Regions from separate parts of the Psychrosphaera ytuae genome, predicted to be linked through region 2. Evidence: predicted binding sites of a transcription regulator. Region 2 holds the regulator's gene; the other holds the start of a gene.
What was found. The regulator FliA, encoded in region 2, starts transcription of late flagellar genes. The targets are predictions, from matches to a motif close to CTAAAGNTNNNNNNNNNNNNGCCGATA.

Region 1 (3,986 bases), 1.3 Mb from region 2:
CTCTGTCGCAACGGCGACCGCTCGTTGTGAAGACAAGTCCCAATTATTAGTAAACAACTCATTGGTTACGTTGATGTCATCAGTATGTCCAGAGACGGTGATTTCACCTGGTACATCATTTAACACCAAAGCGACTTTACGGATAATCGGTTTGAATTGATCTTGCAAGTATGCGGAGCCAGACGGAAACGAGCCGTTTTCTCTTATTCTAATGATGAGCTGTTGACCAAGTGACTCAAGTTCTATTGCGCCATCGATAATTTCTTGCTCCATCTGCTGAGCAATCTTTTTGAGAAGTTCGTTAACTTCCTCTTGCTCTGAAGAAGACTCTGCTGAGGACTCAGACTCAGCATCGGCAGTAGCCGAACTCATTCCACCTCGCATTTCGGCAGTTTGCTCCTGACGACCACCTGCCGACTCGTCTTCACCCTCTTCAAATTCGAGAACTTGCTGAGTAATTTCAATCGTTTGCTGTTGGATGATTTCTATCGGCGTGGGCTCGGGACGGCCCGGTCTAAATTCTTGTGCAATGACTGAAGTGCCCTTTGGAATGTCTTTAACTTCAAGCTTGTTCTGAACACCAAATGCAAACTTCATTGACCCAGCAATTTGTTTGAACTTTAAAACGTCCATCTCTGCAAAAGATAACAGCAATACAAAAAAGCACATTAACAGCGACATGAGATCCGCAAAGGTCCCCATCCACGCGGGGAGGCCTTCAGGAGGACATTTTGGGCATTCTTCTTCAGCCATTATTATTCCTCAGTATCAATTTCGCGTTTTGATGCTGCGAGATAATTGCGAAGCACACCTTCAATGACTTTAGGGTTTTGGCCATCTTGAATACCTAACACCCCATCCATAATAAGACTTTGGTTTAGTTTTTCTTCTTCAACGCGCAACCCTAACTTGTGCGACATTGGCAATGCGATAACGTTCGCCAAAAATGCACCGTACAAAGTTGTCAGAAGTGCTACGGCCATTGCAGGTCCAATCGACTTAGGGTCGTCCATGTTAGATAACATGGCTACGAGACCTACGAGTGTACCAATCATACCCATTGCTGGCGCTATATCGCCTAGGGTTTTAAATATGCCCGCACCCATTTCATGGCGCTCTGTAGTCAATTGGATATCTTTTGACAAAGTAGCCCTAACCACTTCGCCGTCATGGCCGTCGACTAACAAGTCCACACCCTTTTGTAAAAATGGATTACCAATTTCTGCTTCTTCCAAAGCCAAAAATCCACCTTTACGGGCAGAATCAGCTAACTCTACAATTTTTTCGATAAGTTCTTCGGGCGTTTCGATTTTGAAAGAAAACGCTTTACCTGCAATTTTACCGGCACTGATAAATTGTGGGAGGGTGTAGTTAGAAAGGAGTACGAAAGTCGAACCACCAAATACGATTGCAATAGAAGGAACGTCGACAAACATGGCGATACCGCCGCCCAAAATCATAGCCAATACGATGAAGCCAATGGCTCCAATCATCCCCACTATACTCGCTAAATCCACGTTTCACTCCCGGCGCATAAGATATTGTACTAAGTGTAATTATCGACAGTTAATCTCGCAACTTAAATATTATCGGTAACTTAGGCACTTAACTGCTCGATTATTATTCGATTTAGTTTCATTTTAGACTATTCGAATTGAATAACCACCGCTTTTGAGTTACCTTTACCGGCTAATTTTGGCAGCCTTTTAGCTATTAAAAATAGTACAAATTAAAAAGCGAAACAGAAGCGATTAGAGACTTATGTCAGAGCAAAATAACATTACCTTTGAGTCAGCGATGAGCGAACTCGAACACATAGTTCAACAGCTAGAGTCTGGAGACCTAGAGTTACAACAGTCTTTACAGTTGTTCGAACGCGGTATTGAGTTGACTCGACTTAGCCAAAGTCGTTTGCAAGAGGCTGAGCAAAAGGTTCAAATTCTAATGGAAAAGCAAGGCAATCTAGAACTACAGTCATTTTCTGAACCTGAGCAACAAGGTTAAAAATTGATGGTAATTCAATATCAGGTTGCTGAGGTAAAGCAACACATTGAAGCGGTCCTGAGTAAAAAGCTCAAAAATGCGAAAATTGCTGATCCAAAGCTTAATGAAGCCATGGAGTACTCTTTGCTTCTTGGAGGCAAACGACTCAGACCATTTTTAGTGTATGCAACGGGCAAACTATTTGGCGCGTCTCAGTACGATTTAGATGCATCGGCAGCGGCTATCGAAGCTATCCACAGTTACAGTCTTATTCACGATGACTTACCAGCTATGGATGACGATGCACTGCGCAGAGGCAAACCTACTTGCCACGTTAAGTTCGATGAGGCAACCGCCATTTTAGCCGGTGACACTCTGCAATCTTTTGCGTTTTCGAGCTTAACATCACACAGCTTCGAGGCTGTTTCTGCGCAAAACCAGCTAAAATTAGTGCAAGTTATTGCAGATGCCGCAAATCAAATGTGTGCGGGTCAGAGTATTGATTTGCAGAGTACCGACTCTTCTCTTTCTGACTTAGCCTCGTTAGAAAATATGCACCGTTTAAAAACAGGGGCCCTCATCTCGGCAGCTGTTCAATGTGGTGCTATAACGGGTAACGCAACAGAAGAGCATTTAGCTTTACTTGTTGAATACGCAAATGCGATTGGCTTGGCATTTCAGGTCTGGGACGATGTTTTAGATATCACCTCTGACACTGTTACTTTAGGCAAGCCGCAGGGTTCCGATGAGAATGCCAACAAAACCACGTATCCTGCACTAATGGGATTAGAACAAACTAAAGACAAAGCCAAGGCGTTGATCGCGACTGCAATCGCAGCTTTGGATAAATTGCCATACGACACTGACGAGTTAGCTCAGTTAGCGCAATATATTATTGAAAGAGATCATTAATACCATTATGACTGTTAACATCGCGGATTATCCGAATTTACAAAAGGCTTTATTGCCACCCGAACTAAGACAATTGCCACAAGAGCAGTTGCAGTCTGTCTGTGAAGAATTAAGAGCCTATTTACTTAATTCTGTGAGCAAGAGCTCTGGTCATTTTGCGTCTGGACTGGGTACGGTCGAATTGACCGTCGCATTACATTATGTCTACAACACTCCTTACGACCGATTAATCTGGGATGTAGGCCACCAGGCTTACCCACATAAAATCATTACAGGTCGTGCTGATAAAATTCATACGATTCGTCAAAAGGAAGGGTTGCATCCGTTCCCATGGCGAGAAGAAAGCGAATACGACACACTAAGTGTCGGTCACTCTTCAACGTCAATCAGTGCTGCTCTTGGTATGGCTATTGCCGCGCAAGCACAGAAAAAAGCAAATCCAGAACAACCAGCGCGAAAAGTATGTGCTGTGATTGGTGACGGTGCGATGACGGCAGGTATGGCGTTTGAAGCCATGAACCACGCAGGTGATATTAAGCCTGATATGTTGGTGATTTTGAATGACAACGACATGTCAATATCAGAAAATGTCGGTGCCCTAAACACTCATATGGCTAAACTGTTGTCGGGTAACCTTTACACCACTTTTAGAGAAAGTGGCAAAAAGTTATTAAGTGGTATTCCGCCAATCAAAGAGCTTGCAAGCCGTGCAGAAGAACACCTCAAAGGTATGGTTGTACCATCGACTATATTTGAAGAGTTAGGGTTTAATTATATTGGTCCAATTGACGGACATGATGTAAATGCATTGGTCGACACACTTCGCAACATGAAAAACCTGCAGGGTCCGCAGTTTTTACACATAGTGACCAAAAAAGGTAAAGGCTACGAGCCAGCGGAAAACGATCCGATCAAATACCACGCGGTACCAAAGTTCGATCCAAATGAAACGTCTTTACCAGCAAGTAAAGCAACGTCGCCAACTTATTCAAAAGTCTTTGGTGACTGGCTTTGTGACATGGCTGAACAAGATGACAAGTTACTTGCGATTACCCCGGCTATGCGTGAAGGCTCTGGAATGGTGCGCTTTT
Region 2 (3,986 bases):
GTCAACGAGTGCCTGAGGACATAAGGGTTGCAAATGCCGACAAAATTGTGCAAAAAGCTAATCAGCTATATGAACTTAAACAAAAAGTTTCTAACAAAAAGAATAAGGTAGTGCCAAAAGCAGTAGGCATGTATGATTAGTGATAACACTCTCGATCAAGCTAGCGGTTTACGAAATATGTCGATAGCGAAAAAAACAAAAGTCGTTGCAGTAACAGGTGGAAAAGGCGGTGTTGGCAAGACCAGTGTCTCACTTAACACCGCGATAGCGCTGGCGCAATCTGGCCAAAATGTACTGGTATTGGACGCCGATTTGGGCCTAGCAAACTGTGACGTTATGTTAGGTTTGCGTGTTCATAAAAATTTATCCCACGTTTTATCTGGCGAGGCTGAACTTGACGATATTCTTGTCGAAGGTCCTCACGGTATAAAAATTGTTCCGGCGACCTCGGGCTCCATCGATATGGTGGAATTATCTCCTGCCCAACACGCTGGACTAATCCGTGCGTTTAGCGAAATGAAAACCCCAGTCGATGTGTTTATTGTCGATACTGCTGCGGGTATTTCAGATATGGTTTTATCCTTTTCAAGAGCGTCTCACGAAGTTTTGGTCGTTGTTTGTGACGAACCTACCTCGATCACAGATGCATACGCGCTAATCAAAGTACTTAATCGCGACCACGGTGTAAGCAAATTTAAAGTCGTTGCTAACATGGTTCGCACTATCAAAGAAGGCCAAGACCTTTTCAAAAAGTTAACCTTGGTTACCGACCGCTTTTTAGAGGTAAACCTGGAACTTACTGCTATTATTCCTTTTGATGATAATTTGAGAAAAGCGGTTCGTCGTCAACGCGCAATTGTTGATGCTTTTCCGCGCTCACCTTCGGCTGTCGCATTTAAAACGCTGGCGGCTAAGATTAATAAGTGGCCTGCGCCAAGTCATGCGTCTGGTAACTTAGAGTTTTTTTTAGAGCAACTTGTCAACTAAGAGGTCACTGTTGAACAATAAAGTAGCATCAGCCTACGAAGCTCAACAAACACTGACGGACACAGTGGAAAAGCACGCTGTACTAGTAAAAAGGATTGCTCATCATTTGGCGGCTCGGCTGCCTGACAGCGTACTAGTTGAAGACTTAATTCAAGCCGGCATGATTGGTTTGATAGAGGCATCAAAAAACTTTGATCACAGTAAAGGCGCAAGTTTTGAGACCTTTGCCGGGATCAGAGTGCGTGGTGCTATGCTCGACGAAATTAGAAAAGGGGATTGGACACCGCGTTCGGTCCACAGAAACGCTCGACTTATAGCGGACAAAATCAACGAATTAGAATCTCAACTCGGTAGGGATGTCAAAGATGCCGAAGTCGCAAAGGCACTTGAGATGCCAATCGATCAATATTACTCCATGGTTAAAGACGCGGCCGCAGGTAAGGTCATAGGCATTGAGGACCTTGGAGTGAGTGAAGATGTGGTGTCTTGGGGCGTTGATGAAGACGCAGATGAGACATACGGAGAGTTAGAAAAATCGGCCTTCTATCACAATCTCGCAGAAATGATAAAGTCGCTTCCTGAACGAGAAGCACTAATTTTGTCGCTTTATTATGATGATGAGCTAAATTTAAGAGAGATAGGCTCGGTATTGAATGTAAGTGAGTCACGAGTTAGCCAAATTCACAGCCAAGCAATGTTGAGGTTGAAGGCAAGAATGAAAGATTGGCAGTAAATAAACTTGTAACTTGGTTATTTTTATTAATAATAATTACTGTATTTTAATAATTTACCTCACTGGAGGATGCTTTGGATAAGAATATGAAAATTCTTGTTGTTGACGACTTTTCAACAATGAGAAGAATCATCAAAAACCTGCTTCGCGATTTGGGCTTCACAAATGTTTCAGAAGCAGATGACGGCAGCACTGCATTACCGATGCTTCAAAACGGTGATTTCGACTTTGTCGTAACAGACTGGAACATGCCGGGAATGCAAGGAATCGACTTGCTACGAGAGATTCGTAAAGACGAAAAACTTAAACACATGCCTGTCATGATGGTTACAGCGGAAGCGAAAAAAGAGCAGATCGTTGCGGCTGCGCAAGCGGGCGTAAACGGCTATATCGTTAAACCTTTCACTGCGGCGACTTTGAAAGGCAAGCTGGACAAAATTTTCGAACGTCTAGAATAATCTAGCCATAAGGAGTCGATATGTCTTCAAAGGCAACTCCGCAGATTAGTCTTGATGACGCTAAAGCGCTGGTGGCAGCGCTTGAAGCGGGTGAAAACGAGTCTGCCAACGAAATAGTTAAAAGGTTAACAAATCAAGAGAACCGTGAACTCTTTGATGAGGTTGGTAAGCTAACTCGTCAACTCCACGATTCGTTACGTAACTTTCAACTCGATCCTAAGATCGCAAATTTGGCGACGGACTATATTCCTGATGCTAAAGAGCGCCTGAACTACGTAATGAATATTACGGAGGAGGCCGCAAACAAAACGATGGATGCGATCGATGCGAGTTTACCTTTAGCCGATAAAATAAATAGTGACGTTGCGAGGCTAAAACCCGAGTGGGAAAAGCTAATGCAACGACAAATAGAATTGGGCGAATTTAAGTCTCTGTGCTATAGCATTAATGACTTTATGCAACAAGCTGAAACAGATACGGCAAAAATTCACTCACTAATGACAGAAATTTTGTTAGCACAAGACTTCCAAGACCTAACGGGTCAGGTGATTAAACGAGTAATCGAACTTGTGCAAGAAGTTGAAGAAAGTTTGATTCATCTACTAACGGTATTTGGTGAACCAAGTTCAACTGCGACTAATGAAGCGAAAAAACCAGCCGATAAAAACGGTGCTGAGGGTCCAATCATTGATGCAGAAACTCGTGAAGATGCGGTTTCGAGCCAAGATGAAGTGGATGACCTGTTATCTAGTTTAGGTTTTTAGATTAGGGGAGATGCCGAATGGCATTGGACGTGGATCAAGAGATACTCCAGGACTTCTTAATTGAAGCCGCTGAAATACTGGAGTTGTTATCAGAAGAATTGGTTGAACTGGAAAATGATCCAGAAAATGCTGATTTGTTAAACTCAATTTTCCGAGGCTTTCACACTGTTAAAGGTGGTGCGGGCTTCTTAGCATTAACCAATTTAGTTGATGCCTGTCACGGTGCGGAAAACGTTTTCGATATACTCCGAACCGGAAAGCGAAGCGTTACGCCAGAATTGATGGACGTAATCTTACAGGCTCTTGATACCGTCAACGAGATGTTTGAACAAGTTAAGCAAGGAGATCAACCAGATCCTGCTGACCCAGAACTTCTCGCTGCTCTACACCGCTATTGCCAACCTGCCAGTGCAGATGAGGCTCCTGCTGCTGAAGAAACACCTGCACCAGTTGAGGATGCTGGTGGTGACGACGAATTTCTTGACTTTGAAGACTTTAGTGCCGAACCAACTGATGGAGCAGGCGCAGCAGATTCTGAGTCAGTAGACGAAATTACTGAAGATGAATTTGAAGCACTACTCGATGAACTTCATGGTAAGTCTGGTCCTGCAAGCTCTTCAAGCAATGAACCTGCGGCGTCGTCTAGCTCGAGTGATGAAATCAGTGATGATGAATTTGAAGCGCTGTTAGATGAGTTGCATGGTAAAGGCTCATTTAAAACGGAAGACTCAAGTAGTAAGCCTGCCGCGACACCACCACCAAGCAGCGGTGATGATGAAATTACCGATGACGAGTTTGAATCTCTGCTTGACGAGATTCACGGAAAAGGTGCAGGTCCAACAGACAAAGCTAATAAGCCTCAGGCGTCTGAACCAAAAGCGCCAGCAAAACCAGAGCCTAAAAAGCCTACGCCACCGCCGAAACCACCTGAAAAACCTGCTGCTCCAGCCGCACCAGCTGCCAAAGCGCCAGCTAAAGCTCCAGCAAAAAGTGGTGGAGCCAAAGGTCAACCAGCACCAGCTGAAACAACGGTTCGTGTTGATA

Region 1: pomA (flagellar motor protein PomA) is a predicted target of FliA. The motif match lies at 1,684-1,710, and genes of this name have one in related genera.

What each region holds. Positions count from the first base shown of each region.
Region 1 covers NZ_CP072110.1:1,137,056-1,141,041, forward strand. The annotation lists gene J1N51_RS04990 (flagellar motor protein MotB) at 1-753, opposite strand, end outside; gene pomA (flagellar motor protein PomA) at 756-1,517, opposite strand; gene J1N51_RS05000 (exodeoxyribonuclease VII small subunit) at 1,762-2,004, shown strand; gene ispA ((2E,6E)-farnesyl diphosphate synthase) at 2,011-2,895, shown strand; gene dxs (1-deoxy-D-xylulose-5-phosphate synthase) at 2,903-3,986, shown strand, end outside.
Region 2 covers NZ_CP072110.1:3,153,283-3,157,268, forward strand. The annotation lists gene flhF (flagellar biosynthesis protein FlhF) at 1-140, shown strand, start outside; gene J1N51_RS13860 (MinD/ParA family protein) at 133-987, shown strand; gene J1N51_RS13865 (RNA polymerase sigma factor FliA) at 998-1,720, shown strand; gene cheY (chemotaxis response regulator CheY) at 1,795-2,178, shown strand; gene J1N51_RS13875 (protein phosphatase CheZ) at 2,199-2,942, shown strand; gene J1N51_RS13880 (chemotaxis protein CheA) at 2,960-3,986, shown strand, end outside.